3 regions of the Lysinibacillus sp. NPDC059133 genome follow, and region 1 is predicted to be linked to each of the others. Evidence: riboswitches for the same ligand, from Rfam matches in the RefSeq annotation. Region 1 holds a riboswitch; each other region holds the start of a gene.
What was found. Region 1 has a riboswitch for S-adenosylmethionine ahead of metA (homoserine O-acetyltransferase MetA). Riboswitches for the same ligand answer to the same signal wherever they lie in the genome.
Positions count from the first base shown of each region.

Region 2: linked by a shared signal. The riboswitch ahead of ACFXN8_RS13455 (MetQ/NlpA family ABC transporter substrate-binding protein) and the one ahead of metA (homoserine O-acetyltransferase MetA) in region 1 are both predicted to bind S-adenosylmethionine.
Region 3: linked by a shared signal. The riboswitch ahead of metK (methionine adenosyltransferase) and the one ahead of metA (homoserine O-acetyltransferase MetA) in region 1 are both predicted to bind S-adenosylmethionine.

Region 1 is NZ_JBHZDH010000004.1:133,474-143,441, forward strand. Features, by position in the region: gene plsY (glycerol-3-phosphate 1-O-acyltransferase PlsY) at 637-1,239, shown strand; gene ACFXN8_RS03975 (HesB/YadR/YfhF family protein) at 1,259-1,549, shown strand; gene ACFXN8_RS03980 (spore germination protein) at 1,677-3,224, shown strand; gene ACFXN8_RS03985 (Ger(x)C family spore germination protein) at 3,239-4,438, shown strand; gene ACFXN8_RS03990 (hypothetical protein) at 4,442-4,675, shown strand; gene ACFXN8_RS03995 (GerAB/ArcD/ProY family transporter) at 4,712-6,445, shown strand; gene metA (homoserine O-acetyltransferase MetA) at 6,804-7,739, opposite strand; SAM riboswitch class I at 7,890-8,000, opposite strand; gene ACFXN8_RS04005 (nucleotide excision repair endonuclease) at 8,195-8,566, shown strand; gene ACFXN8_RS04010 (TrmB family transcriptional regulator) at 8,652-9,434, opposite strand; gene ACFXN8_RS04015 (TSUP family transporter) at 9,561-9,968, shown strand, end outside.
Region 2 is NZ_JBHZDH010000022.1:37,988-47,955, reverse strand. Features, by position in the region: gene ACFXN8_RS13480 (amino acid permease) at 1-222, opposite strand, end outside; gene ACFXN8_RS13475 (PucR family transcriptional regulator) at 579-2,147, shown strand; gene ACFXN8_RS13470 (carbon-nitrogen family hydrolase) at 2,235-3,029, opposite strand; gene ACFXN8_RS13465 (PhzF family phenazine biosynthesis protein) at 3,112-3,906, opposite strand; gene ACFXN8_RS13460 (pyridoxal phosphate-dependent aminotransferase) at 4,045-5,214, shown strand; SAM riboswitch class I at 5,453-5,558, shown strand; gene ACFXN8_RS13455 (MetQ/NlpA family ABC transporter substrate-binding protein) at 5,647-6,480, shown strand; gene ACFXN8_RS13450 (methionine ABC transporter ATP-binding protein) at 6,585-7,610, shown strand; gene ACFXN8_RS13445 (methionine ABC transporter permease) at 7,603-8,274, shown strand; gene ACFXN8_RS13440 (alpha-hydroxy acid oxidase) at 8,288-9,448, shown strand; gene ACFXN8_RS13435 (glycine C-acetyltransferase) at 9,958-9,968, opposite strand, start outside.
Region 3 is NZ_JBHZDH010000060.1:17,510-27,477, reverse strand. Features, by position in the region: gene ACFXN8_RS22670 (gamma carbonic anhydrase) at 1-263, shown strand, start outside; gene metK (methionine adenosyltransferase) at 444-1,640, opposite strand; SAM riboswitch class I at 1,942-2,059, opposite strand; gene pckA (phosphoenolpyruvate carboxykinase (ATP)) at 2,791-4,377, shown strand; gene ACFXN8_RS22655 (alpha/beta hydrolase) at 4,714-5,670, shown strand; gene ACFXN8_RS22650 (MBL fold metallo-hydrolase) at 5,832-6,785, opposite strand; gene ACFXN8_RS22645 (alpha/beta hydrolase family protein) at 6,869-7,645, opposite strand; gene ACFXN8_RS22640 (NUDIX domain-containing protein) at 7,629-8,093, opposite strand; gene ACFXN8_RS22635 (transposase) at 8,449-8,766, opposite strand; gene ytzI (YtzI protein) at 8,903-9,049, shown strand; gene ACFXN8_RS22625 (hypothetical protein) at 9,120-9,281, shown strand; gene yidD (membrane protein insertion efficiency factor YidD) at 9,278-9,511, shown strand; gene ACFXN8_RS22615 (metal ABC transporter solute-binding protein, Zn/Mn family) at 9,620-9,968, shown strand, end outside.

The DNA.
Region 1 (9,968 bases):
TTCCTGTCAATAGCTAGTGACAGACCCAATAAATTTTTAAAATTTCCTCACAGCTTTGTCGTTTTGAGCTTTTTACTGAAAGAAAAAGTTGCAATAGTTGCTTTAATATGTATTACTAACTATCCTATTCCCTTGACGCAGGATCGTAAACATTAGTTGCATAAATAAAACAACATAGGGCTATCTTCTGGTCATTACTCTCATTTCAAAACGATACCGATCGCTATAGGTTTTGGTCTTCCATACAGAAGCATTTGAATATCCCCTGAAAAATATACAATTCAGTACTTAATAGGTTCCTTCTGTCTATTAGAAAATTCATACTAACTTACTCTAGAAATTAAAGATAGACTTCTATTCTACCAAAGGAATGGATGATTGACAAAATTGCCTTTATACCTATATTTTTAGAAAGGGCTTTCATGCAACCTGCAACCAACATGAATCATGTCAAAAAGCCTAACATATATTAAACTACATATAAAAATCCTTGAAAAATAGTTATCTTTTATAATGAATTCAAGATACACGAAGAAATCTCCTTCATGACATTGTAGATTGTAGAGAAAAAGTGTAAAATATTTATTACATATTATTAGTACCAAGTAATAATCTATGGATGAAAGGAGTCCAGCTATGCTAAATGGACTTATTATTTTATGTGCTTATCTAATCGGCTCTATACCTTCTGGATTATGGGTAGGCAAAATTTTTTATAAAACGGATATTCGTGAACACGGAAGCGGTAATTTAGGTGCGACAAATACATTTCGTATTTTAGGAAAAAAAGCAGGAATCGTCGTAACGATTATGGATGTCTTAAAAGGTACAGCAGCCGTATTACTTGTAGCTCTTCCTGTATTCTCTGAAGTCTCCATTCACTCGCTAATTCTTGGACTAGTAGCCGTTATTGGGCATATGTTCCCTATCTTTGCAGGTTTCCGCGGAGGGAAAGCGGTGGCAACATCAGCAGGCGTTCTCTTAGGATATTCATGGCCTCTATTTGTCTTATTATTTATTGCTTTTATTGTAACATTAAAAATAACGAAAATTGTAAGTTTAACTTCGATGATTGCCGCTTTAGTAGCACTTATTTATTCAATCGTATATTATTTTGTTACAGGCGATTTTGCGTTAGGTATTTTAGTAGCATGTTTATTTACTTTTATCATGTACCGTCACCGAGCAAATATTGCCCGCATTAAAAATGGTACCGAGCCAAAGGTGAAATGGCTGTAACGAGGAGAGGAACATTCTAATGAATATCGTACTAACAGATGAAGCACTACAATGGTTCAAACAAGAGATGGAAGTAGAATCCGGAGATACTATTCGTTTTTATGCTAGATATGGTGGTTCCAGTCCTTTTCATGAAGGCTTTTCTCTTGGTATGACACGTGAAGAACCAATCGAAATTGGTGTAAAGACAGTGATTGACGATGTTATCTACTATATAGATGAAAAAGATTTATGGTTTTTCAATGATCACGATTTATATGTAGATGTGGATGCTACAAATGACGAATTAAAATATGAGTATAAAAAATAAAGCAGTGTTTCCTTTCGTTAGACGAAGGGAACACTGCTTTTTTATATGAGTTCACTTCTAATTTTGGTTTATCTTCTCTCAAAGTTGCACATTCTATATTTATGTAAAAACTTGAGGAGGAAAAAACATGTCTATTTCTAAAATTGCCGATACCTCCCAAAACAATGACCAACTGTATAGTTCTCTTTCTCAAAATTTGAAGATGATTAAAAACACACTCGGGAATAGTAATGACCTTGTCATACGAGAAGTGATCATTGGAAAAGCAGAACAATATACGATGGCGATCATCTATGTAGATGGCTTATCCGATAAAATAAGCATTTCTAATGCTGTGATTGATAAATTAATGCTTGCTATTGAAGATAATCAAGATTCAGAAATAGAAAAGATTATTCGATATTTAAAAGATTCTTGTTTAACAGTCGGCGATGTGAATGATATTTTCCATTTTTCAGCACTGTACAACTCTATTTTAAATGGTGATACGGTCATCTTATTAGATGAATCTTCAACGGGTATCGTAACAAGTACAAAAGGTGCAAAAGATAGAGCCATTATGGAGCCATCGACAGAATCGGTCATTAGAGGTCCAAGGGAATCCTTTACGGAAACGTTACGAACTAACACGGCCCTTATCCGTCGAAAAATTAAAAGTCCGAATCTTTGGATCAAGTCCCGTATTATCGGTGAAGTAACAAAAACGGAAGTTGCCGTTATGTATATAAATGGCATTGCGAATGACAAAATAGTAGCAGAGGTTCTTGCCCGATTAGATCGTATTAATATTGATGGTATTTTGGAAGGCGGCTACATCGAAGATTTTATTCAAGACTCTAAATCCACTATATTCCCTACAGTTTATAATTCTGAACGACCTGACGTTATTGCTGGTGAACTATTAGACGGTAAAATTGCTATTTTAGTGGATGGTTCACCGTTTGTCCTAATTGTACCGGCCCTATTTACATCCTTTTTACAGTCTGCTGAAGATTATTATCAACATTGGATGATTAGTACTCTTATCCGCATTTTGAGATTTTTTGGAATTAGCTTAGCCTTGGTGGCACCATCGCTTTACATAGCGATCACCACCTTCCATCAAGAAATGCTACCAACTCCTATGCTAATAAGTATTGCATCTCAACGAGAAGGAGTCCCCTTCCCTGCCGTTGTAGAGGCACTCATTATGGAGCTTGCCTTTGAGGTGTTAAGAGAAGCAGGTCTTCGAATGCCAAGAACAATTGGACCAGCAGTATCCATTGTTGGAACATTAGTGATCGGTCAAGCAGCCGTAGAAGCAGGAATTGTTTCAGCCGTAATGGTCATTATTGTGGCACTAACAGCCATTAGTAGCTTCTTGTTCCCTGCCTATGGCTTATCCAATACAGTTCGTGCGCTTCGTTTCCCATTAATGATTGTATCAGCAATAGTTGGATTGTTTGGTCTTATGTTTGGACTTATGATCATCATCCTGCACTTATGTAGCCTACGAACTTTCGGTGTTCCATATTTAAGTCCGTTCGGTCCATTAGTTTTACAGGATCAAAAAGATGCACTAGTGTTGTTCCCGCGTAGAGCTTTATTGACTCGACCACGCTTAATTAGTCAAAAAAATACTGTCAGAGGTCATAAATATTTTAATACGAAAAAAAGGAATCAATCAAATGTGTAAACGAGGAATGCACCATGGCAAAATGTAAGGCAATATGTTTACTAATGATTCTTACTTTACTTTTAAGTGGTTGCTGGAGTAAGCGTGAACTCAATGAATTAGCGATTGTCGCTGCATTAGGAATAGATAAAGTAGATCATGAATTTGAGATAACTGTTCAAGTTGTAGATACTGGTGAAATCTCCACCAAACAGCCTACTTCAGGACGATCACCAGTGATCACTTACCAGGCAAAAGGTAAAACGGTATTTGAGGCCATTAGAAAAATGACAACAGTAACTGCTAGAAAACTTTATTTTTCTCATCTACAAATAGTTGTGCTCGGTGATGAATTAGCAAAAGAAGGAATTAGCGAGCCATTAGATTTAATTTCAAGAGATCATGAATTCAGAAATGATTTCGATGTCATCGTTGCTCATGACGCGACTGCCGATGAAGTTTTAAATGTATTAACACCTATCGAAAAAGTACCAGCAAATAAAATGCTAAAATCTCTTAAAACATCAGAGAAATCTTGGGGTACAACTCAATCCATTAAAATTGATGAATTAATCAATACTTTAAATAACAAAGAAAAAAGTGTAGTCATGTCTGCCATTGAAATCCATGGGGATAAAAATGTTGGAATGGAACAAACGAATGTTAAAAGATCGAAATCTCCTGTGCTATTGAGGTATACGGGCTTAGCTGTATTTAAAGAAGATAAATTCATTGGGCTTTTAACGGAAGATGAGAGTAGAAGCCTCGGTTTTTTAATGGACAAAATAGAAAGTACCATTGAAATTCTTGCTTGCCCTAAGGGAGGTACGTTATCAACTGAAATTACGCACTCAAAGACGAAAATAAAAGGTAAATTTGAAAAAGGAGCTCCTAAAATCAATGTTTCTATAGATGTTAGCCAAAATGTCGGAGAAGTTGAATGTAATATAGATCTTACTAAAGAAAAATCGATTCTAAACATCAATAAAAAAACGGAAGAACTTATTAAAAAACGAATCGAAAAAACAATCAGTACAGTTCAGCAAAATTATCGGGTCGATATTTTTGGATTTGGTGCAGCACTTCATCGCACAAATCCTAAAGAGTGGAAAAAAATAAAAAAAGACTGGCTAACTATATTTCAAGAGCTACCAGTTAAAGTTGAAGTACATGTGAACACACAAGGATTAGGGACGATGGAAAACTCATTAGTGAATAAGACGAAGGGAGAATAAGCCATGATTATGACGATATTCATTCTAATCATTTCTGCTAGTATTGCCTTTGCCTTCATTCCAACATTAAAAAAAAATAAAGAAACGAAAACGATCGTTATTTTTTCGATTTTTTTATTGCTAGGTGCTGCATTAAATATTGCGGTCTCATTAAGGCTCAAAATTCCGAGCCCACTAGACTTAATTACCTTTATTTTTTCACCAATTAAAGATTTAATCGTCTCCCTGACAAAATAATAAGGCAACTTTATGTTAAGAAAAGGGGTATCGTTCATGATGGAAAAAGAAATAATTAGTTCAAGACAATTTATGATCATTACCCTTCTCTTTTCAATTGGCACAGCCATTTTAATTATCCCTGCAAGTGTAACAAGCGAAGCAAAGCAAGATGCATGGATTGCAGCGATCATTGGTGTCGTTTTAAGTTTGCCCATAATAAAGCTTTTCGTTGCTTTAGGAAATAGAACACCTACCCTTACATTTGTAGAGGCTAATGAAAAGATATTAGGTCGTTTTTTCGGAAAAATTACTGCAATTTGCTTTATAATTATATCCTTACTTTCTGCCGGTGAATTATTATATTTCATTGGAATTTTCATGAAAACGGAAATAATGCCAGAAACACCTACAATGGCCTTTGCATTTATGTTCAGTATTATCATTATTTATGCTGCATTTCTAGGAATTGAAGTTTTTGCTCGTTCTGCAGAAATACTGTTTCCAATATTTGCCCTAATTTTCATTTTCTTTGTAATTTTCATTTCACCATCCATCCAGATTGAAAATTTACAGCCAATAATGGAAACACCAAAAAAATCAGTATTCTTTAGTATGATTCGATTTATAAGTCTTTTTTCATTCCCGCTTGTTGTATTATTAACGATTTTCCCTTCCGCAGTTAACGTCCAAAAATCTGCACAAAAAGGTTTTTACATTGGCACAATTATTGGAGGAATTGCCTTAATTTTGATCATCGCACTGTCTATCCTTGTCCTAGGTCCCGAAAATACAGCTGCTAGGACATTTCCTAGCTATTCATTAGCTCAAAGAATTTCAATCGGTAATTTTTTGCAGCGTATTGAAGTAATTATGGCCGCCATGTGGATAATCTCAATTTATATTAGAACTTTTATGTATTTTTATGCTTCGGTTATCGGTATCGCACAAATATTTAAAATTAAAAATCATCGACCGCTCATTTTTCCACTCGGTATGATTATCCTTGGAATTTCACAAATTGTTCATCCTAATATCATTCATTCAGATATTTACAATAGAGATACATGGCCAATATTTTCCTTCGTTTTCATGATTTTATTACCATTAGTTTTATTACTTGTCGCGATGATTCGTAAAATTAATGGGAATCAAGGAAATACTACGCAATGTAGTAGTAATACACAAAATGAAAATGGTAGTAATAACGGAAATGCTACACAAAGTGACAGTAGTAGCAATAGCCAAAATTCTTCTCAGAGTCAAAATTGCAGTAATGGTGGTAATGCTTCTCAAAATGAAAGTAGTAACAATGACCAAAATTCTTCTCAGAGTCAACATAATAGCAGCAATGGTGGTAATGCTTCTCAAAATGAAAGTAGTAACAATGACCAAAATTCTTCTCAGAGTCAAAATAGCAACAATGGTGGTAATGCTTCTCAAAATGAAAGTAGTAACAATGGCCAAAATTCTTCTCAGAGTCAACATAGCAGCAATGGTGGTAATGCTTCTCAAAATGAAAGTAATAACAATGGCCAAAATTCTTCTCAGAGTCAAAATAGCAGTAATAGCGGAAATGCTTCTCAAAGTGAAAGTAACAATAACGAAAACGCTGTTCAAAATGAAAGTAGCAGTAATGCCGAAAAGCCTACACAAAGTGAAAATAGCAACAATGGCGGAAATGCTCCTAAAAGTATGAGTGACAACGATACCGGTAATACTACACAGAATGATAGCGATACCGGCAATACTCCAAATAGTGATAAGAATGGAAAATCGCCAGACAATTAACAGCAATGTGGTTCATCACCAAAAGTTGTGCGTGACATTTGTTGATTAGAGTGGAGACTGGGCGACTCTTCAGGGACCAGCGTCACGCGTCACAGATAAGACCCTGCAGCGAAGCGGAGCGGCTCATCGGACGCCTCAGGAAAGCGCCCAGTCGGGAACATAGTAAAGTAAAAAATGATGACCCTAAAATATCAAGGTCATCATTTTTAATTGCTATTGAACATTAATCAATTATGCCTCGGCATAATTGCGTACGGAGTGCTAACGCAGCGTCAGCAACGTGTGTTGACTGTGCGAAAGCGTAGTGAAACGTAGCGACAGCGGCAGCAACGGATATTTGGACACCCGCTGAAAGAAGTTAAATATGATATTCAATTTGATCAACGAAATCCCATTCGTATGGTGTTTCTTGGTAAACATAGTAGTTCAGCCAATTTGAGAATAATAAATGTGTATGGGCACGCCACGTATTAATCGGTTCATTTCCTGGATCATCATTTGGGAAGTAATTCACGGGTACCTCAATATCTAATCCTTTCGCAACATCACGACTATATTCATCCGCTAAAGTTGTCGCATCATATTCAAGATGGCCAGTAATCATAATGTTTTTATTATCCTTAGATTGCACAATGAAAACACCCGCATCTTCTGAATAAGATAGTAATCGTAAATCAGGATGGTTAAGTACTTCATCAATTGATACGGATGTATAACGTGAATGTGGTGCCGTAAATGAATCACTAAAGCCACGTACTAAATCCACCGTTAAATCCGTAATGACATGAGAGTATACACCTGAGCATTTAGCAGGAAGCTCAATTTTACCGATATCGTAATGATGGTATAACGCTGCCTGAGCACCCCAACATATATGTAAGACTGATGTTACGTTTGTTTTGGACCAATCCATAATTTCTGAAATTTCCTGCCAGTAGTTCACTTCTTCAAATGCCATTTTTTCTACTGGTGCACCCGTAATAATCATGCCATCATAGCGACGATGACGAATTTGATTAAACGTCGTATAAAATAATTGCAAATGTGATTTACTAACATTTTTCGATTCATGTGTAGCCGTATTTAAAAATGTAATATTCACCTGTAACGGTGTATTACCTAATAAACGTAGTAATTGCAGCTCTGTTTTTTCTTTTTCCGGCATTAAATTAAAAATTAAGATATTTAATGGACGAATTTGTTGAGTTTTCGCTCTGTCCTCTTCCATAACGAATATTTTTTCCTCACGTAAATGTTCTCCAGCTGGTAAGTTTTTTGGAATATTAATTGGCATCTTGCATTCCCCTCTCTAGTTAAAATCAATTGGGCCTTAGTCTCCATGCACAGGCCCTGTTCAAAGCTCATTAAGTCTTCTTTTTCGATGAAATTAAAAAATCCCCCTCATTCCATTTGAGATAGAATGAGAAGGATTTTTCCACGTTCACTCTTATCTCTCAAAGGACAAATCCTTTGCTGGAATTAGCACCTTTCTAACTTTTGTTAGAGGTTGCTGAAGCGTCATCGGGCCAAATCCCTCAACTTCTCATGATAAGATTATTTAATTAAAAAGAATTGTAACACGAACAATTAAGAATATCAATAATACATAGAATATTTTGTTATTAACCATGCATGTCATGATGTAATTTGTTTAACACTAATCTTGAAACTATGTCTACATATTTTATGGTAAACAAGCTGTAATTATGTTAACATATACCTTTAGTAACAGAGAGGAACGTGAATAGTTTGATTAAAATTGAATTTCCAAAACCAGATTTAGTAATTCGCCAACGCGAACAAGATTTAAAGCCAGGTGATGTACCAATCACACCGTACCATGGTTTTATTGATTTCCATAAAATCACACGTGAAAACGGTGGTATTTTCTTATTTTACAATGAAGAGAACGAACTATTATTTGTCGGTAAAGCTCGTAAAATTCGTCAACGTATTAAGAAGCATTTTGAGGACAATGTGTCACCGATGAAAAATCATCGTAATGAAATTTTCAAAATTGAAGTGTATGAAGTGGAAGATCCAATGGAACGTGAAATTTACGAAACATACGCGATCAATTCATTCCGCGCTAAATACAATGTTGATAAAGTTTTTTATTAAGATAAAAAATACTATTTAACAAAAAATAAGAGTCTGCTCGCCATCCTGTAATGTACATGATGGCGAGCAGATTCTTTTTAATATTTTACTCTACAAAAAATGCTTTACGTTCTTTCGTAATCCATTCCTCAAGCTCCATCTCATCGCGCTTTAACAGTCGATTAACAAGCACGTCATGCCATATATAATCCTCTAATAAATAGATATGAACAGGATCATTTGTAATAAAAGCCGTTTCTTGATTTGACGGTGAGTGACCATAAATCATCTCTTGACCATCTACAGACAGAATAAACCAATGGGGCGTGGAAGCTGTCCTCGTATATTGAGTAACGCGATGCTGGTCAATGGTTGCAACATTTTCATCCACATACAATGTAATACCATGAACCGGAATGTGCTGAGCGACCGCATGTATATCTTCTCGCAATTCTTCATACATATCTACCCACATTGATAATAGTACTTTTTTCTCCGCTTTTTTTAATAACGACTGACAATAATTGACGATTGCCTCTTTTCCTTTTAACGTGACAACCTTATGCTCCGTTTCCTGCTCTTTTACCTCTAATTTTTCTAATTGATCACTTATCGACGTGAAATTCGATTGCCAACGTTGCTGAATTTGTTGTAAAAATACAGCGACAGGAATGGAAGAGTATGTCGTTTGATCTGCCGTTTCTTCTTTCAGTACTAACCCTTTTTCAACAAGTACATTAAGTATGTCATATATTCTTGCACGTGGGATACCGGAGTTTTTACTTACTTGATAGGCACTAACATGACTATTTTGTACGAGTGCCGTATAGGCCTTTGCTTCATATTCTGTGAATCCTAGCTCTTTTAATTGGGCGATTAATAATTCCATCGAATCCCTCCATTTCCTCTATTATAGTTGAAGGCCATGAAGATTAGCCAACGAAAAAAATTAGTCTTTACAGCTACGCAAAATTTAGTTACTATTTCAGTAGTAACTATCTAAAGAGGTGTAAACATGCTATTTGAAGTAGATTTAAATGTAGTCATATTATTAATATCTTTTGGATTTTTAGCCGCCTTTGTGGATGCGGTCGTTGGTGGTGGTGGCTTAATTGCATTACCTGCCCTTATGTTTGCCGGGTTAAATCCAGCAGCAGCCGTAGCAACCAATAAACTTGCTGGCACCATGGGATCTTTGACATCAACAATTTCCTTTTATCGTTCCGGTCAGCTAGAAATTCGTTCGGTACTCAAATACTTTCCGCTAGCGTTTATAGGATCCCTTTTCGGGGCATGGACAGTACATCTAATCAATCCTGAATTACTAAAACCACTCATGCTCATAATGCTTGCTGCTGTTGCAATCTATACAATCTTTAAAAAAGATTGGGGTTCAGTAGCTGCGGTCAAAAATTTAAAATTT
Region 2 (9,968 bases), on a different contig from region 1:
AGATCCACTTGTTGGATTGACAGCTGCCATTTCTCCAAGCATTCGCATGACAAGAATAACGATAATACCCGCAAATATATAAGATAAAATTGCGCCAGGGCCGGCTAAGTTAATCACTGAGCCACTCCCCATAAATAGACCGGCTCCGATAACCCCTGCAATAGCGATCATCGTCATATGCCTTTTCTTTAACCCTCTTTGTAAATGCGTCTGTTGCTCCATATCAGCCCACCTCTTTTATTAGATTGGAATACCGCTTACAAAAATTTTACATGTTACATAGAAACGAAGTAATAGACAAACTGTAAAATTCTATACATTTGTTTTAAACATAATGTAAAATAGACTAAACATTCTTAAAATATGATATTTCAGTTTATTTAAGCAAAAACAACACATCAATAAGAAATTAAGAAAAAGGTCTATGATCAATTATGCCTCGGCATAATTGCGTCCGGAATCGGCTTTGTGCTTGCACAAAGAACTCCTTTCCGATTTCCTTGACATCCGCCGGAGGCAACTTATTTCAGCGGATGTTTGTACACCCGCTGAAATAAGTTAAAAGGAAGGGGGATAAAATGAGTCAATTTAAGCTTCAAGTGAAGGATGTATTAGAAAACACATACTTCCAAAGTGCGGAGGTCGTAGCTGGTGAAGAAGGATTATTACGCATTGTAAAGTGGGCCCATGTCATTGAAATTATACAAGTAGATAATTTTCTAGCTGGTGATGAATTAGTTTTAACAACAGGGATAAGCCTTCAGCACAGCATAGAGAACTTTATCTTTTTCGTAGAATCCTTAATCCAAAAAAATTGCGCGGCATTGTGCATTGAATACGGGACTTCCATACAGACCATCCCGGAAGTAATTGTAGCCCTTGCTAACCGTCACAGCTTCCCTATTATCGTTTTTCATGACACGGTTCCTTTCGTCCGTATTACACAAGATTTACATAGTCAAATTATGAATCAACAATATTTAATGATCTCTACTTTAGAATCCTACTCTCAAACATTAAATAAAAATGCTCTATTAGGGCAAACTGCAGAAGAAATTTTACAAAATATGTATCATGAATTGAAGACACAAATTATCTTTTCTATTAAAGGTCGAGAGCCTATCTTTTTTCCAAAGATGCCGCATCATAAGCGCCAACAACTAGTAACGATGAAAAAATCAGCACCCGTATTTAAAAATGAACCAATCTTTATTTTTGACCAGCATTATGCAGATTTAACGCTCTATAGAGAGGATGGTCTATTCTCAGAGTTCGAATTACTTATTTTAGACCGTACAGCTACTGCCCTGGCACAGTTGTTAATGAGAGAATTTTATATCGAAGAGAAAAGGGACATTGAGGATGCCTCTATTTTAGCGGATTGGATCGATCAAAAACTATCGAAAGAAGAAATCTATAAATTTATCGTCACCTATCATTCTAACTATAAGCTTTCTAGCGGGGCTGTTTTTATTTTAGCAACTCCTAATGCAGTCTCTAAGGTACAAGAGGATATTGTCTACAGTAAGCTCTACTATCGAAATCTTTTTGAGCAAAATGGATTTATACCATTTTTATGTGAAAGAAAAAGTTATGTCATTTTTATTTTACTCCATACGAAAGATAGTAAATCGAGTCGCGAATTATTAAATACATTAGTTTCTTCCGTTCAGAAAACTGATTTTTATAAAAAACAAATGGTTCAAGGGTATCAAATAGCCATTGGCAAAGTCGTTGCAGACGTAGAGGAAATACCGAAGAGCTATCAAACTGCACTCGAAACATTGTATATTTGCAGTAAAGTACAAACAACATCTTATTTTTATGATGATTTACATCTGTATCACCTCATCTATAAATTACAGATGCAAGTAAATTTACAGGAAGTGATTCAAGATTATTTGCAGCCCGTTATTGAATACGACAAAAAATATAACAGTAAGCTATTAGAAACCTTGCAAGTATACTTACAAACGAACGGCTCCAAACAACAAACTGCCAACCAACTGTTCATCGTCCGTCAAACGCTCTACCATCGTTTAAAAAAGCTTGAAAGTCTCTTAGGGGAAAATTTCATGAAGGGACATAATCGGATTACGCTTGAATTTATGTTGCTTGCTAATTCTTTAATTGAGGATAAAAACTAAAATACTTTGCTTTTGCGGGGTTTATCGGTGGTGTTGATTGGTTAGCACGCTCAAGGTTGCTTTGTTCCTTGAGCGTGCTATCAGATTTTAATTTTCGGTAACTACTCCGCTATATAATCCTGGTCTGCGGTCGTCATAAACTGGAATTCTACCTCGTACTTCATCGACAATCGAGAAGTCCACGTCAATGACAGCGACTTCTTCATCCTCTGCGCCAACCCAAAGCACTTCACCCCATGGTTGAATAATCATTGATTGACCATTGAAGTTTTCTACCTTTCTAGAAATACGATTAACAGCGATCACAAAGCATTGATTTTCAATGGCACGTGCTTGCAACAATGTTTTCCAATGGTCGATACGTGGTGTCGGCCATTGCGCCGGTACGAACAATACCTTTGCTCCCTCTAAGGCGTGAGCACGTAGCCATTCTGGGAAGCGAATATCATAGCAAATCACGCCTGCAGCCTCGATATCACCTAGGGCAAAGCGATTCATTTCATCGCCTGCTTCTAAATATAAATGCTCGTCCATCAAACGGAAAAGATGTGCCTTGTTATATTCACCTACTAACTCACCATTGTTATCAAACGTATACATCGTGTTGTAAAATTTATCGCCCTTCTTCGTTGAAACAGAGCCACCAACAATATGTACGCCAAGCTCTTTCGCTAAATCTGATAAAAATGCTTTCGAACGTTCTCCATCCACATCTGCAAGCTCTGGTAATTTTTCAAGTGCATAGCCTGAATTCCACATTTCCGGTAGTACAATAATTTCTGCACCTTGTTTTGCCGCTTCACGAATCTTGTCCTCAGCGCGAGCAAAATTTTCTTCTACTTTGCCAAAGCCTACGTTTAATTGAATACAACCAATCTTCATTACTATTCCTCCTCTAGACAGTACTGTTCTGTATTTATACTACAATAAATCAACCTTACTTCCATGGTTTAAGCTCAAATATTTAGATTAATATTTCACCACTTAATACTTGAACTGCCGAACCCGCAATAGCCACATCTTTTATTTTCGGTGTAACGTACAATAGCCCACCACGTTTTGAAAGCTGTTTGCTCACAATGCTTTCTTTTGATAACTTTTCACACCAGTAAGGTCCTAACGCACCATGAGTGGAACCATTTACATGGTCTTCATCAATACCCTGTGCTGGAGAAAAGAATCTTGAGACAATATCAATCCCCTCATCTTTAGAACGGCTTGTAATACAAACACCACGTACCGGGAACTGTTTCATCGCATGAAAATCAGCTTTGAAATCTGCAATATACTCTTCGTGACTTAGCTCCACTATATAATCCAATTCTGTTTTCCCGACATATGTTGGTTTCACACCAAGCCATTCTTCAAGCTCCAAAGGACATTCAATCTTTTCTAACCGATACTTTTGAATTGTTATTTCAACTAGTTCATTCAACCAAATTGCTTGCAAAGGGCCGCTTACAGTCTGGAATGTAATCGAAGAATTGACGGGTACAATTCCTTGTTTCCAAAGTAAAAAAGCGCTAGCGATTGTTCCATGTCCACAAATCGGTATTTCCTTTGCTGGTGTAAACCATCTAAGAAAAAAATCATGCTCCTTCTTTTGGACAAAAGCTGTTGTTGGTACGGGAATCTCCTGAGCAATTTTCTGCATGGTCGACTCAGGTATTGTTGAATCAAGTAAACAGACTGCTGCGGGATTTCCCTTGTAAAGTTCTGTAGTAAAAGCATTGACGATAAAATATGAGACTTTGTTCAATTTTTTCACCTCATAAATATAATCGGGTCTCTTTTAGTTTTTAGTTAACTGAAAAGACTCTAGACATTTAGTAAAAAAAGTAATACTATTTGCTTCATATCTTTAATAATTATTATATTCTGAAAAAGGTGAACATGGATGGAATTCTCAAAAAAACTACAGCAACTTCCAACTCAATTTTTTGCAGCACTTGTGCAAAAAGTAAACACTGCTCTAGCTGAAGGGCGTGATGTTATTAATCTTGGTCAAGGTAATCCTGACCAACCCACTCCTTCACACATTATTAAAGCATTACAGGAGGCAGCAGAAAATCCTCAAAATCATAAATACTCTCCATTTCGTGGCATAGCAGAATTACGCCAAGCAGCAGCAAACTTCTACAAACGTGAATACAATGTTGACATTGATCCTGACACAGAAGTAGCTATTCTCGGTGGTACGAAAATTGGTCTTGTTGAGTTACCGTTAGCCGTTTTAAACCCCGGGGATACTATGCTATTACCCGATCCTGGATATCCAGATTACTTATCAGGTGTCGTATTAGGCGATGTTAATTTTGAAGTCATGCCTCTTTTTGCAGAAAATCATTTCCTGCCCGATTATAATGCTTTATCCGATGCAGTAAAAGAAAAGGCAAAGCTGCTTTACTTGAATTACCCGAATAATCCAACTGGCGGTACTGCAACACTTGAATTTTTCGAGGACACAGTACGCTTTGCAAAAGAGCACAACATTATCGTAGCACATGATTTTGCCTACGGAGCGATTGGATTTGACGGCAATAAACCTATCAGCTTCCTCCAAGCTGACGGTGCAAAAGATGTCGGTATCGAAATGTATACATTATCCAAAACGTATAATATGGCAGGCTGGCGCATTGGTTTTGCAGTTGGTAACCCCGATATTGTTGCAGCCATTAACCTTATTCAAGATCATCTATTTTGTAGTCAATTCCCCGCAGTGCAACAAGCGGCGGCAGTTGCACTTACCGCTTCACAGAGTTGCACTGACAAGTTAAGAGCAACTTATGAGCGTCGACGAAATGTCCTGATCGAAGAAGCTCAGCGAATTGGTTGGCAAGTAGCGGCACCAAGAGGCTCTTTCTTTGCATGGCTCCCTGTTCCATTAGGTTTTACGAGTGAACAATTTGCCGATTTATTGCTCGACAAGGCTGATATCGCAGTAGCTGCAGGCAATGGCTTCGGTCAATATGGTGAAGGCTATGTACGGGTTGGTTTACTTGTTAGCGAAGACCGCTTACGTGAAGCGATTAGCAGAATTGAAAAATTAAACTTATTTAGCTCATAAACATTTCAATCCCCCTACTTGAGTAGACTCTACCCGAAAAACTGTTCCATTAGCACAAACTTGCTATGGGAACAGTTTTTTATTTCACTATCTTTTTTTGTTGCTCCAACCCTACTTCTAGCGGATTCTTTTTCAACTAAATATTATAATAAAATAAAAAATTTTAAAAATTCGATTGACTTACTATATTCTATAATTTATATTAGTTCTATCGGATTTACAAAAAAATATTATAAATCTCTTATCAAGAGTAGCTGAGGGACTGGCCCTATGAAGCTCGGCAACCTCCTTTTTTTAAGGAAGGTGCTAAATCCTGCAAACGATCATCGTTTGATAGATAAGAGAGGACGTTTTTTCATGAGCCTCTCTTAGTTTATAAGAGAGTTTTTTTTATTTTTAACTACCGATAAAACAACTTTGGAGGTATGTTTCATGAAAAAGAAAAACAAATTTTTATTAGGTTTAGCGAGTCTCACATTAGTAGCAGCATTAGTAGGCTGCGGTACTAAAGAAGACAGTAAAGATAGTCAAGATAAGGCTATTAATGAAAATAAAATTGTAGTGGGTGTGACTTCTGGTCCACACGAACAAATTGCAGAGGTTGTTGCAAAAGTTGCCAAAGAAAATGGCTTAGAGGTTGAACTAAAAACTTTCTCTGATTATGTTTTACCAAATACATCGTTAGCCGAGGGTGATCTTGATGTAAATAGTTATCAACACAAGCCATTCCTCGATGCATTTAACAAAGATCACAAAACAGATTTAGTGCCAGTAGGAAAAACAATTTTAAATCCTATGGGCATATACTCTGAGAAATATAAATCATTCGATGAGGTTCCTGATGGTGCAACATTCGGGTTACCAAATGATCCAACGAACGGGGCTCGTGCTCTATTTGTCCTTCAAGAGGCAGGCATCATTAAATTAAAAGAAGGTGCAGACTTAACAGCATCTATTCGCGATGTCGAAGAAAACAAAAGGAATTTTAAATTCATTGAATTAGAAGCTGCACAAATTCCGAAGCAGCTTAGTGAAGTAGATGTAGCAGCTATTAATACGAACTTCGCTCTTGATGCTGGCATTAATCCTAAAAAAGATTCAATCCTTTTAGAGTCTACTGACTCTCCTTATGTGAATTACATTGCAGTCCGTGCTGAAAACGAAGACGACCCAACAATCAAAAAGTTCGTTGAAGCTTATCAATCTGATGAAGTACGCAAATTTATTGAAGAAGAATTCAAAGGTTCTGTTATTCCGGGCTGGTAATTGACGATTAAGGACCTTTCATACAATCGAGAATCTGCGAGACTCCTACGGAAAACTAGCAGATTCTTGCTTTATAGAAGGGCTTAGAAAGGAGATATCACAGTATGATTCAATTAGAAAATATAACAAAAGAATTTAAAACTAAAAAAGATATCGTCAAAGCAGTAGATGGTATTAACTTGCATGTTAAAAAAGGTGAAATTCATGGAGTTATTGGCTACAGTGGTGCAGGAAAAAGTACCCTTATACGCTGTGTCAACTTATTAGAGCGTCCAACAACAGGAAAAGTATTGATCGACAATGTAGATATTACTTCCCTTTCTCTAAACGACCTTCGCAAAACACGTCAAAAAATCGGGATGATCTTCCAGCATTTTAATCTCTTGAAAACAGCGACTGTTTACAACAATATCGCGGTACCATTAAAACTTCTAGGCTATAACGACTCTGAAGTGAAAAACCGCGTTGCAAAATATGCAGAAATTGTTGGCCTAACAGAGAAATTAGATAGCTACCCTAGTCAGCTTTCTGGGGGGCAAAAGCAACGTGTCGCTATTGCACGTGCTCTTGCCCAAGAGCCTGAGATTTTGCTCAGTGATGAAGCGACAAGTGCTCTCGATCCTGAAACAACTGACGCTATTCTTGAGCTTCTCTTGAAAATTAATCGTGAGCTGGGCATCACTATTTTACTCATTACACATGAAATGAATGTTATTCAAAAAATTTGCGATGATGTATCCGTTCTTGAATCAGGGACAGTTGTGGAATATGGCTCTGCTATAGAGCTATTTTCGAAGCCTCAGCATCCAACGACACGAAAATTTTTAAATACCATTTCTCAACGTAATTTATCTCCTTCCCTTATCGAGCAATTAAATGTTTCGGGAAGTGTTATTCGTTTAACATTCCTTGGCGAAAGTACCGGGAAACCTTTACTTGCAGAAGTGAGCAAAGTTTATGATGTACAACCAAATATTTTAACAGCCAATATCATTGAATTAAAAAACGGCATTGTCGGTAATATTGTCGTGCATCTACACGGTGAGGCATATATCGTAGAAAAAGCACTTAAATATTTTACAGAAAATGGGGTAAGCGTTGAGGAATTAGGAGGCGAATTATATGAATAGCATTCAAAGCTTCTTTGCAGATTGGTCAGATGTTATCGGGAAATCCATTATCGAAACGTTCCAAATGGTCGGGATTTCATTATTCTTTTCTATTTTAATCGGGATCCCTTTAGGGCTTTTAATCGTTTTAACTCGTCCGGGACAATCGTTTGAAAATAAATTTCTCTATCAATTTTTCAATTTATTTATTAATATTATTCGCTCGGTACCGTTCATTATTTTACTATTCTTCATTTTACCGTTCACAAAGATAATCGTTGGCACAACTATTGGTGTAAAAGGTGTTATTGTGCCGCTTGTTGTTTATACAGCACCTTACATTGCGCGACTTATGGAAACGGCACTTTTGGAAGTTGATCCAGGTGTTGTGGAAGCTTATACAGCAATGGGTATTAAACGTCGTCACATCATTTGGAATGTCTTACTACGTGAGGCTCGCCCATCCATTATTTTAGGCTTAACAATTGCCACAATCGGTCTGATAGGAGCAACAGCAATGGCAGGAATGGTTGGTGCTGGGGGTTTAGGTGATCTCGCATACCGTTACGGTCATTTACGCTATGAGGTCGATGTGATGTATGCGACAGTGTTTATCTTAATCATCCTTGTTCAGATTATTCAATCAATAGGTAACCGCTTTGCTGTGAAACTAAAGAAAGATTAGTAGGAGGATTACGATGACAAAGACAACACCTAGCGATCTACTGTTAAAAAATATAAATGCACAGGCCCCCTTCCCTATTTGCTTTGCAGATTTAGAAAAGGCAGTTGCAGAAAAAATGGAAGCTGGTCCGTTTGGCTATATCCGTTCAGGTGCTGGGGGTGAGCAAACATTACGAAATAACCGCGCAGCCTTTGAAAAATACTCTATTATTCCACGCTTTTTACAGGATGTTTCAAGTATTGATACATCGATTGAGCTGTTCGGAAAAGTACATCCAACGCCATTCTTATTTGCTCCTGTTGGCATGAACAAAATGGCACATGACGAAGGAGAGCTTGCCGTTGCACGTGCAGCTGATCAGTTAAAAATTCCTTATATTCAAAGTACAGTTTCAAGCTATGCACTTGAGGATGTGGCACAAACAGCTCCCACTGCTACTAAATGGTTTCAATTATATTGGTCAACAAATGAGGAAATTGCCTATAGTATGGCCGCTCGAGCCGAGGCTGCTGGTTTTGAGGCTATTGTTTTAACTGTAGATACAGTCATGCTTGGCTGGCGTGAAGAAGATGTTCGCAATCAGTTTTCGCCATTAAAGCTTGGATATGCACGAGGAAACTATATGAATGACCCCGTTTTTACCGCTTCCTTACCAGATGATTCATTTGAGTCATATGTACAGGGCGTGTTGCAAAATATTTTCCACCCGACATTAAATTGGGAAAATGTACGTGAATTAAAGCGCCGTTCTAATCTCCCTATTTTACTAAAGGGGATCTTACATCCTGAAGACGCAAAACTAGCTATAGAAAACGGCATTGACGGTATTATCGTATCAAACCATGGTGGTCGCCAACTGGATGGCGTAATTGGTTCACTTGATGCTCTTCCTGACATTGTGAAAGCTGTAAAAAGACGAATTCCTGTTATTTTAGATAGCGGTGTGTATCGTGGTATGGATGCTCTTAAGGCACTCGCTTTAGGAGCAGATGCTGTTGCCATTGGTCGTCCCTTCGTCTACGGACTTGCATTAGAAGGACAGCAAGGAGTCGAAAAAGTAATGACGAATTTATATGATGAATTAAAAGTCTCTATCGCTTTAGCGGGGGCAATATCTATAAAGGGACTACGTGATATCACATTGGTGAAAGAAGATGGAGTCGATAGTAAATGAAACAAGTAGTTAGAACCAAAACATTTGTAGCTGACGCTTCGCTTTCGCTACCAAAACATTTACTGAAAGAAGTAAAAAATGATATCGCTGTTGTTTGAGTAAGAGCAGCTTTAAAAATATTTCTTAGAAACAAATACAAAAAGACCAGGATCTCAGCAATAAAGTGAGCCCTGGTCTTTTCGCGAAAGTGAATCTTACTAATCATTTTTGCTCTTAGTTTTAGATTCTATTAATTAGTACGATTAAGTCTAATAAAAGTTACAGTAATTATTAAAAAAATATATTTTTTATTTAAAGGGTTTAAAAGTAATGCCTAAACTTATGTTTTTAGACGCCGTCAATTAGGGCTTTTTAGTGATGATGAGAGATTTATCGGAATAAATTTGTGTTTTATCGGAACAATTTCAGATTTTATCGGAATGTTTCATCATTTTATCGGATCATTTATAAAATTCACTTTAATGCTAATGTTAAAAAGGGCTACCTCACTATTGAGGCAGCCCAATTTTTTATTGAATAA
Region 3 (9,968 bases), on a different contig from region 1:
GCTGTACGATTCGTAAAAAAGCCTTAATAGGTATGGGCTCTATAGTATTAGACGGAGCGGAGATTGGAGAGGGTGCATTCATTGGGGCGGGTAGTCTTGTACCTCCAGGCAAAGTCATTCCTCCAAATAGCTTAGCATTAGGGCGTCCCGCAAAAGTTGTAAGAGAATTAAATGATGAAGATAAAGAAGATATGGAACGCATCATACGTGAATATGTAGAAAAAGGTCAATACTATAAATCTCTTCAACCAAAAAATAAATAGTTATTTCAACTACATCAAAGCAGCTCCGCGTTTCCTTGGACAACCGAGCCATACACGATTATGAGTAGGAGCTTATTTTTTTCGTTAAAAACAGCGAAAGGGGCATTAGATATTGAGCCCCTTTCTGTAATAGTATCTTAAAATATTTTTTCAGCCACTTTATTGCTTTAGCTGAATAGTTTATAAACCTGCTTTTTCTTTTAATGCGTCAGCTTTGTCTGTTTGTTCCCAAGGTACATTTAAGTCTGTACGACCGAAGTGACCATATGCTGCAGTTTGCTTATAAATTGGACGACGAAGATTAAGCATTTTAATAATCCCCGCTGGGCGTAGGTCAAATAGCTCACGTACCCATTTTACAATTTCACTTTCCGTAACTTTTCCTGTCCCAAATGTATCAACAGCAATTGATACAGGTTGAGCAACACCAATCGCATAAGCTAGTTGTACTTCAGCTCGATCTGCTAAACCAGCTGCTACGATATTTTTTGCCACATAGCGTGCTGCATATGCCGCAGAACGGTCTACCTTAGTTGCATCCTTACCAGAGAAAGCACCACCACCATGACGTGCATAGCCACCGTATGTATCAACGATGATTTTGCGTCCAGTTAGACCAGCATCTCCTTTTGGACCACCAATTACGAATCGGCCAGTTGGGTTGATGAAATATTTCGTCTCAGCATCTAATAATTCACTTGGAACAACTGGGGCAATAACGAATTCTTTTAAGTCTGCTTGAATTTGCTCAAGTGTAGCTTCTTCGTCATGCTGTGTAGAAATGACAATCGTATCAACGCGCACTGGTACATTGTTTTCATCATACTCAATTGTTACTTGTGTTTTTCCGTCTGGACGTAAATATGCTAGTTCACCAGATTTACGTACTTCCGTTAAACGACGAGCCAATTTATGCGCTAAACTAATTGGTAATGGCATAAGCTCTGGTGTTTCGTTACATGCATAACCGAACATTAAACCTTGGTCACCTGCGCCAATTGCTTCAATGTCAGCGTCTGTCATAGAGCCTTCACGCGCCTCTAATGCTTGGTCAACACCTTGAGCAATATCAGGTGATTGCTCACCAATAGCAACAAGTACTGCTAGGTTTTCAGCATCAAAGCCATATTTCCCACGTGTATAACCGATTTCTGCTACAGTATCACGAACGATACCTTTAATATCTACATAAGTAGAAGTAGTAATTTCTCCTGCTACTAATACTAAGCCAGTTGTTACTGTTGTTTCACACGCTACACGTGCGTTTGGATCTTCTGCTAAAATAGCATCTAAAATGGCATCCGAGATTTGATCACAAATTTTGTCTGGATGTCCTTCAGTAACACTCTCTGATGTAAACAGTCGACGTTTTGTCATTTGGTTTTCCTCCTATTACTTTAACAAATAATACTTGCGAATTAATACGGTACTCATTACCCATGTCAAGCCCGCTCCTATAGATTGAACTCTTAAGCCGTTGTTGTGGCTGTCGCTACGTTGCACTACGCTTTCGCACAAATAAACAACTGTTGCTTTTAACACGAGATTTCGAAAGATCCGTCATTATAATAAGGAAAGGACTATATACTTACCTTTACATTCGTTTTTAACAATAAAAAAATCCTTTTCTCACGCTTACTTAACATGAGGAAAGGAATAATGACTTCGTAACCTTTCACTCTTATCGTTCAAGGGGTTTCCCCTTGCATCAGGTTGGCACCAGCGCATGTGTGAAATGGTTCATGCAGGTTGCCGGGTTTCATAGGGCCTGACCCTCCACCAGCTCGGGATAAGAGTATCCGTTCAATATCTCATAATACGTAAAAGGTCGAACGTTGTCAAATATTTTTAACCTCTTTCAGCTAATGTCCAAACACCCGATGAAATAGAGGAACTCAGTATAAGAACGCCACGTCCTGTGCGAAAGCGAAGCGTTAGCACTACGCTTTCGCGCAAAAAACAATTGTTGGCCTAAAGCTTCCGGCAGATATCCCGGAATCGGCATAATTGATTGTATTTATATAAAGAAAGTGCGGGATTATAAAGAAACTAATTTGGATTATGCTGTAAATTGAAACAAAATAATCCCTATTCTCCACCTCCCATCATGTGTTAACATATGTGTAACCCTTTACAGCACATTTTGTAGCGAAAGCAAAGCGTCAGCTACAGAACATGTGGTGGATGAATATGATTGTAGCCCCTTTTCAGCCGAAGACAAGCTCCAACTAATAAAAACCAAGCTAAAAACTTCACATCCTGTGCGAACCTCATGTTAGCCAAAAGCTTCTAAACACAATTTTGCTGTGTCGAAAGTGATTGTTTGATCACTTATTATATAGGGTAAAAAGCATTATCAAAACGAATCAATTTACTTTTTGTCGTTTTCTTGAAAAGTAATAAAATCTGAAAAATAATTTCTGAATTAGTATAGATTATTTAAGCAATTGTGTTATACTATTTTTGAAATTAAGAAAATCTCCCTCAAACTCTAGGGAATACTATAAAAAAGGATGGTATTTAATCGATGAATTCAGTAGAAATTGCAAACGAACTGAAGGAATTATTAAGCGGCGGTAACATTAATGTTCAACTTTCAGTACCACAATTAGCTGAAAAGGCTACTTCTCGTGGTGAAGCTATGTTAACAGTAGATGGCGCAGTTCGTGCAGAAACTGGCAAATACACTGGTCGTTCACCTAAAGATAAATATACGGTAGAAGAAGATAGCACAAAGGATAAAATTGACTGGGGCAAAGTTAACCGACCAATTTCTTCTGAAGTGTTCGATAACTTATATGTAAAAGTAGTAAAATATTTAAAAGAACGTGACGAATTATTCGTATTCAAAGGCTTTGCTGGTGCTGACAAAGATTCACAATTAAGCATCCAAGTAATCAATGAATATGCTTGGCACAATCTTTTCGCTCATCAATTATTTATCCGTCCAACTGCAGAAGAATTAGCTTCTCATGTTGCTGACTTCACGGTTATCTCAGCTCCTAACTTTAAAGCAGACCCTGCTGTTGATGGCACAGCCTCTGAAACTTTCATCATTGTATCACTTGAAAAGAAAATTATCCTAATCGGTGGTACTGAATACGCTGGTGAAATCAAAAAATCTATTTTCGGTATTATGAACTACTTATTACCACAACAAGGCATCCTTTCAATGCACTGCTCAGCAAACGTTGGTGAAGCTGGTGATGTTGCATTATTCTTCGGTTTATCTGGCACTGGTAAAACTACTTTATCAGCTGATCCTGACCGTAAGCTTATCGGTGACGATGAACACGGTTGGTCTGATAATGGTGTATTCAACATTGAGGGCGGTTGCTATGCAAAAACAATTAACCTTTCTGCTGAAAAAGAACCAGAAATCTACAACGCAATCCGCTTCGGTTCTGTTCTAGAAAACGTAGCTGTTGATCCAGAAACTCGAGTTTGTGACTATGATGATGGTTCATTAACAGAAAATACACGTGTAGCTTATCCAATTCAATACATTGAAAATATTGTTGATCCATCGGTTGCAGGTCACCCAAAAACAATCATCTTCTTAACAGCTGATGCATTTGGTGTATTACCTCCAGTCAGTAAATTAACAAAAGAGCAAGCAATGTACCACTTCCTAAGCGGTTTCACATCTAAACTTGCTGGTACAGAACGTGGTGTAACAGAGCCAGAACCAGTATTCTCAACTTGCTTCGGTTCTCCATTCCTTCCACTTCCAGCAACAGTTTATGCTGAAATGTTAGGTCAAAAAATTGACGAGAACGGTGCACAAGTATTCTTAGTGAACACTGGTTGGACTGGTGGCGAATATGGTACTGGTAGCCGTATGAAGCTTTCTTACACTCGTGCAATGGTACGTGCTGCAATTGATGGCAAATTAGCTAATGTTGAAACAATTCAAGATTCAGTATTCGGTTTAAACATTCCAACTTCTATTGAAGGTGTACCAACAGAAGTGCTTAATCCTCGTGATGCATGGGCAGACAAAGCTGCTTATGATAAAAAAGCTGCTGAACTTGCTGGTTTATTCAACGATAACTTCAAGAAATTCTCAAATGTTTCTGAAGCTATCACTAAACTTGGCGGTCCATTAAAATAATTCATTAAGCAAAGGGAACGATTTCAGTCGTTCCCTTTTTTGTGTTGAAAAACAAAATGGTCAAGCAAATCTTTGAGAATGTTTTGGAGCTTTAAATGAGGGTGATTTCCATTCCATGTTACTCGCTTTCCTGTGAGCTACAGTCGGAACGGAAATCAACTCCCTCGTTTTGCCGAAGAGCCATACTTTAAGACACCTTAATTTCATGTATTTCAACAACATGCAAAGGGAACAATTAAGGTCGTTCCCTTTTTTATATTCCCCTATTAGAAAATTCTACTTTTCATATTAGTAACTTTGTGTATAATTCATAATAGTAGTTTTAGGGGGAAATATATGAAAAGAAAGTATAAAGTGATTATTACCATTGTCAGTCTTCTATTAGTCTTGTTTGTTGTGGCTGGATTTTTTGCAGGGAATTATTTTTATAACTTCGCCTTAAATCCTAATACTGATAAATCAGATGTGTTTAATGCTCCGCACAATTCTATTGCGGTTATTCCTAAGGATTCTAAAGAAAAAGAAGAGAGTGAGAAGTGGTTTAAAGAGAATTACAAGGACTCTTATATACAGTCTTTCGATAATTTGAAATTACATGCCTATACGCTAAAAAATACAAACGAAACAAATAAATGGGCAATTGTTTTCCATGGATATTCATCTGAAGGTTCACAAATGACAAAGTATGCTAAGCATTTTTATGATGCCGGCTATAATGTTCTCGTACCTGATGCAAGGGCTCATGGAAAAAGTGAGGGTGACTATATCGGTATGGGTTGGCACGATCGACTTGATGTAGTCTCTTGGATTAATAATGTTATCAGTTCTGATAACAACGCTGAAATTGTTTTGTATGGTGTTTCCATGGGAGGCGCTACAGTAATGATGGCCTCAGGAGAGGATCTACCTAGCAATGTTAAGGCTATTATTGCGGATTGCGGTTATTCCTCAGTTTGGGATGAATTCTCCTATCAATTGCAAGAAATCTTCAATTTACCTGAATTTCCTATTATGCACTTTTCTTCAATTGTTACGAAGTTAAGAGCTGACTTTACACTTGGTGAAGCTGATAGCGTCAAGCAAGTAGCAAAATCGAAAACACCGATGCTATTCATTCATGGAAGTAATGATACATTTGTTCCATCTGATATGCTAGATGAAGTATATGAAGCTGCCAATGTACCGAAGGAGAAATTTATTGTTGAAGGTGCTGGACATGGTGGTGCAGAAAGCGTTGCTGGTGACTCTTATTGGGAAACTATTAATAACTTTTTAGCAAAATATGTAGAGTAAATGTCTTTTTTCTACCGTTCAGGTGCCTGTCATAAAGCACCTGAACGGTTTTTTAGGTCTACCCGAGCAGTTTTCGAACAAAAAAACTCCATTTTGAAAAAGAGTTAATCAAAATGGAGTAAACTCTCTAAATGAAATTTGTATCCATTCCCCTGCAATTTTTAGAAATAAATGCTTTGGAAACCTTGAAGTATTTGTAAATCAATTCTATCTGCTTTTGTCCTCTGAATGATAAAATCTAATCCTTTTTTTGTGTTATCTGCAAATTTAGGCAATGCTTCAAGAGCATCTGTTAAAGGTTTGTTGAAGTTGTCCCAATGTATTGGAATAATAAGTTTTGGTTGTATTTTCTGCACGGTTTGCTCATAATACATATTTTGAAAATCTTGATCTTGAGCTCCTAATACTCCTATTCCTAAAAATAAAACATCAGCATGAATGTCATCTAATGCCCCTTCTATATAATTAGCTCTTGGTTTAACAAAGAATGTTTTATTGTGATGCGTAATCAAGAAATCGTATGAAGAATCTTCATGATAATCTAGAGCTTTTGCTGGTTGTTTAAGTGGCTCTTTTATTTTTACTCCTTCGTCAAAGGTTGGTGAATGCTTCGATTGAAGGACAGTAACAGTAAAATCACCAAACTGCATAGCTGTATTTACTTCGTATACAGACATCTGTTTCATATTTATACCATTACCAAGTCCTATATTAATTGCTGATTCTGAACCGTATACATGCGTCCCAGTTTGTTTAGCGATATAAGCTAAATCTAACGCATGATCATAATGTGTATGAGCGATAAACAATCCCCGGAGCTTATTATTATCAATTCCTATTTTCTTAAAGGCTTTATTTACAGCATTTGCATCAGTTTTTACAGTACTAAAAGGCAACATTTTTAATAAGGGCGGCCTAGAAATAAAACCATCAATCATTATTTGTGTGCTGCCATCATCAAATAATAAAGATGATGTTCCTAAAAACGTGACCTTTATCCGATCTTGATTTAATGCTTTTTGCTTTGTTTCTGGAGCGTAATATTCCTTGTATTGTTGAATATCTGCTGAAGGTGTTAAAAACTTATAATAAACAAAAGTGGAAGCGATTATCATCAATCCTAATCCTACAATAATAATCTTGCGCCTTTTACTTATTATGTATTTCAAACAATACTCTCCTCTCAAAACATAATATTTTATTGGCGTTTCATCCACTCGCAAAGTGCATGTACTGTTTCTCTATTTTTGACCGGTGGATACTGATGAGCATAGCGAAGATCATACCATGTTTCAAATGTTTTATTGGCATCCTTCAAATAAAATTCTAACTGTCTTGCATGTTCAATATCTACATTTTCATCACGATAGCCATGAATAATAAGTACTGGAGCTGTAATGTGCTCTATCTCAAATAGAGGTGTTCGAGCATCATAAGCCTCTGGTACACGATTAGGCGTCCCTCCAATAACACGCTTCATCATCCGGCGCATATCTGTTCGCTCCCAATATGTAGCTGTTGCATCAGATACTCCGGCCCATGTCACAATAGAGGTAATATCTCTACGCAAGATTGCAGTCCAAAGTGCCATAATACCACCACGTGAAAAGCCAAAGACATGGATATTATCATTACAGAACTGTTTTAGCACGTCTACTGCATATACAGCATCATAACGATCAGCTCCTGCAAACTCATCTCGACCTTCTCCACCTCGATTACCACGGTAATATGGAGCAAAAACAATAAAGCCTTGAGCTGCAAACTGTGCGACACGCGAAGGTCTAACCATGCCAATGCTTTGCATGCCTCCCCGCAAATATAAAAAGCCATCATATGTACCTTCTGCCTTAGGCTCCGCTAGTAATCCTTTCACACGTATACCCTGTGACATATACGTGATTTCCGTTAAACGAATAGCTGGATTAGGCGAAGGATAAGGACGTTTTCCAACGATCTTACCATTGGTCATAATGCTTCAACTCCTCCAGCATTTTCTGCATACCTTCATCCTTCATATGAAAGCTTAAATTTGGATGATTAGTAAATTCTTCATCTGTTAGCCAAGTCATTCCTGAAGTTTCTAAATCAAAATCAACGTCCTCCTGCCCCGCAAACTGTGCAGTAAAGACCGTTTTACAAAATAAGATGTCATCATGAACGGCGTATTCAGCAAACCATCTAAGGTTTTTTACATGAACACCAGTCTCCTCGAATACTTCCCTAATTGCTGCCTGCTCCAATGTTTCGCCAGGTTCTTGCTTTCCACCCGGAACCTCTACACCACGGCGTTTATGAATTGTACATAACCACTTATTTTCATGCTTTAATAAAACAAGTACATGCTTAGGCTCAATGGCCAATTCGCCTCTTTTAAAACTTAAATCCACTTGTAAACCATTTAAATCTGTAAATGTAAACATGCTCTTCAACTCCTTTTTCTCTATTTCATACACTGAGTCGAATCAGCGTTACGGTGATAATCTTTTATTTCACTATAGTGTATTCATGTATCTATAATCAACAAATAAAATCACTAATATTAACTTCCATTAAGCGGTGCGATAGACGTCTTTTTAACAAGAAGTAATACCACATCTAATACTATGTTCATTCGATCGCGAACAATAACAGTGCCACAAATCGGAATTTTTTTACTCCTATCTACTAGCGCTCAAAACATGAACTCTTCTCTTATGACAATGGTTAATCCGTCAAGAGAAAATAGCTTTCATCAATATAAAAAAGAGTCACTGATGTTTTTCAGTGACCCTATCTTTAGACACGTTTATTGAAATATGGAAGCTGTTCCACAAATGCCTTCGTATCCGCATCTCCATACTCATGAACAAGTGCATAGATTTTTTTTAATCGTAAATCAATTTCATCATTTTCTCTATCAAGATGATACTGTATATATGGCAATTGCGCACGCCATGCATTCGCAATTTCTAACATCTGCATTTGCTGAAAAATCTTTTCAAAGACATCTAATGCTTGGCGATCTATGTTGAGTTCAAAGTTCCACTGTCCTGCATATGGATTTGTATAATATGTTCTATTGGCAAGTGAAAAATATACACGCTGACGTTCCATCTTAAAACACTCCTTTTTCCATAGTATGGAGGTAAACGAGTCGTTTTATTCGCTGGAATGTCAAACTTACTTCACAACTAAGTTAGATAATCTAATTTATAATAGAAAGAAAGGAATAAGGAACGGAGTGAATGCCATGAGTTTAATCACACTCTTAATTGTAGGAGCAATCATCGTTATTTTAGTAACGGTCGCGACTATTATTAGTGTCAACCGTGCGTATGCTTTTAAACATACAGTTGATGAAAAACCTCAGCAAAGATTTCATCAAGATAATGACTAGTTCAATTTATACATTTTTTTATGAAATTCTTTTATAATACTATTAACAAATAGAATTTGGAGTGAACGCAATGGGAGTACCATTACCAATAATCATTATGATCGCAATGATGATGCTTATGTTTGGCGTTTCTGTCATAGTCCTGTTGAAGAAAAAAGGCAATTTCTTTACACAAACTATCGATGCTAAGCCTAAACAAATTAACGCTCAACAAGAGGACAAGAAAATATGAAATATCCCTTTATATGGCTCATTAAGTTTTACAGAAAATTTATATCACCCATGACACCGCCATCCTGTCGCTTCCATCCTACATGCTCCTCCTATGGACTTGAAGCTTTTCAAAAACACGGTGCCATTAAAGGATTCTATTTAACGATTAAACGTATATCAAAATGCCAGCCATTCCATCCAGGTGGCTTTGATCCAGTACCTGAAAAATGGCCTTCGAAAAAGAATTAATTTTCGAGGGTCATTTTTTCTTGTGCTTTTTTCAGATGTGCGTTATTATAGGAACTGTTCCAAAAAATAAATCGTAATGGTTACTATTTGAAAGAGGTATGCTATAAGATGAAAAAAGTATTTTTGTTATTTTTAGTTGCAGTTCTTGCCCTATTCACTGCTGCCTGTGGGAATAAATCAGCTACTTCCAAACAGTCAGAAACAAAGGATAAATTAACAATTTACACGACTGTCTATCCATTAAGTTATTTTGCACAACGAATTGGTGGCGATTTTGTAGAGGTTTCTTCTATTTATCCTGCTGGCGCTAACGAACACACATTTGAGCCAACACAAAAAGATATGATGAAATTAGCAGATGCTGATGTATTTTTCTATATCGGCTTAGGACTAGAAGGCTTTGTTGAAAATGCCAAAAAGACTCTAGCTAATGAAGATGTAACAATGGTGGCAACAG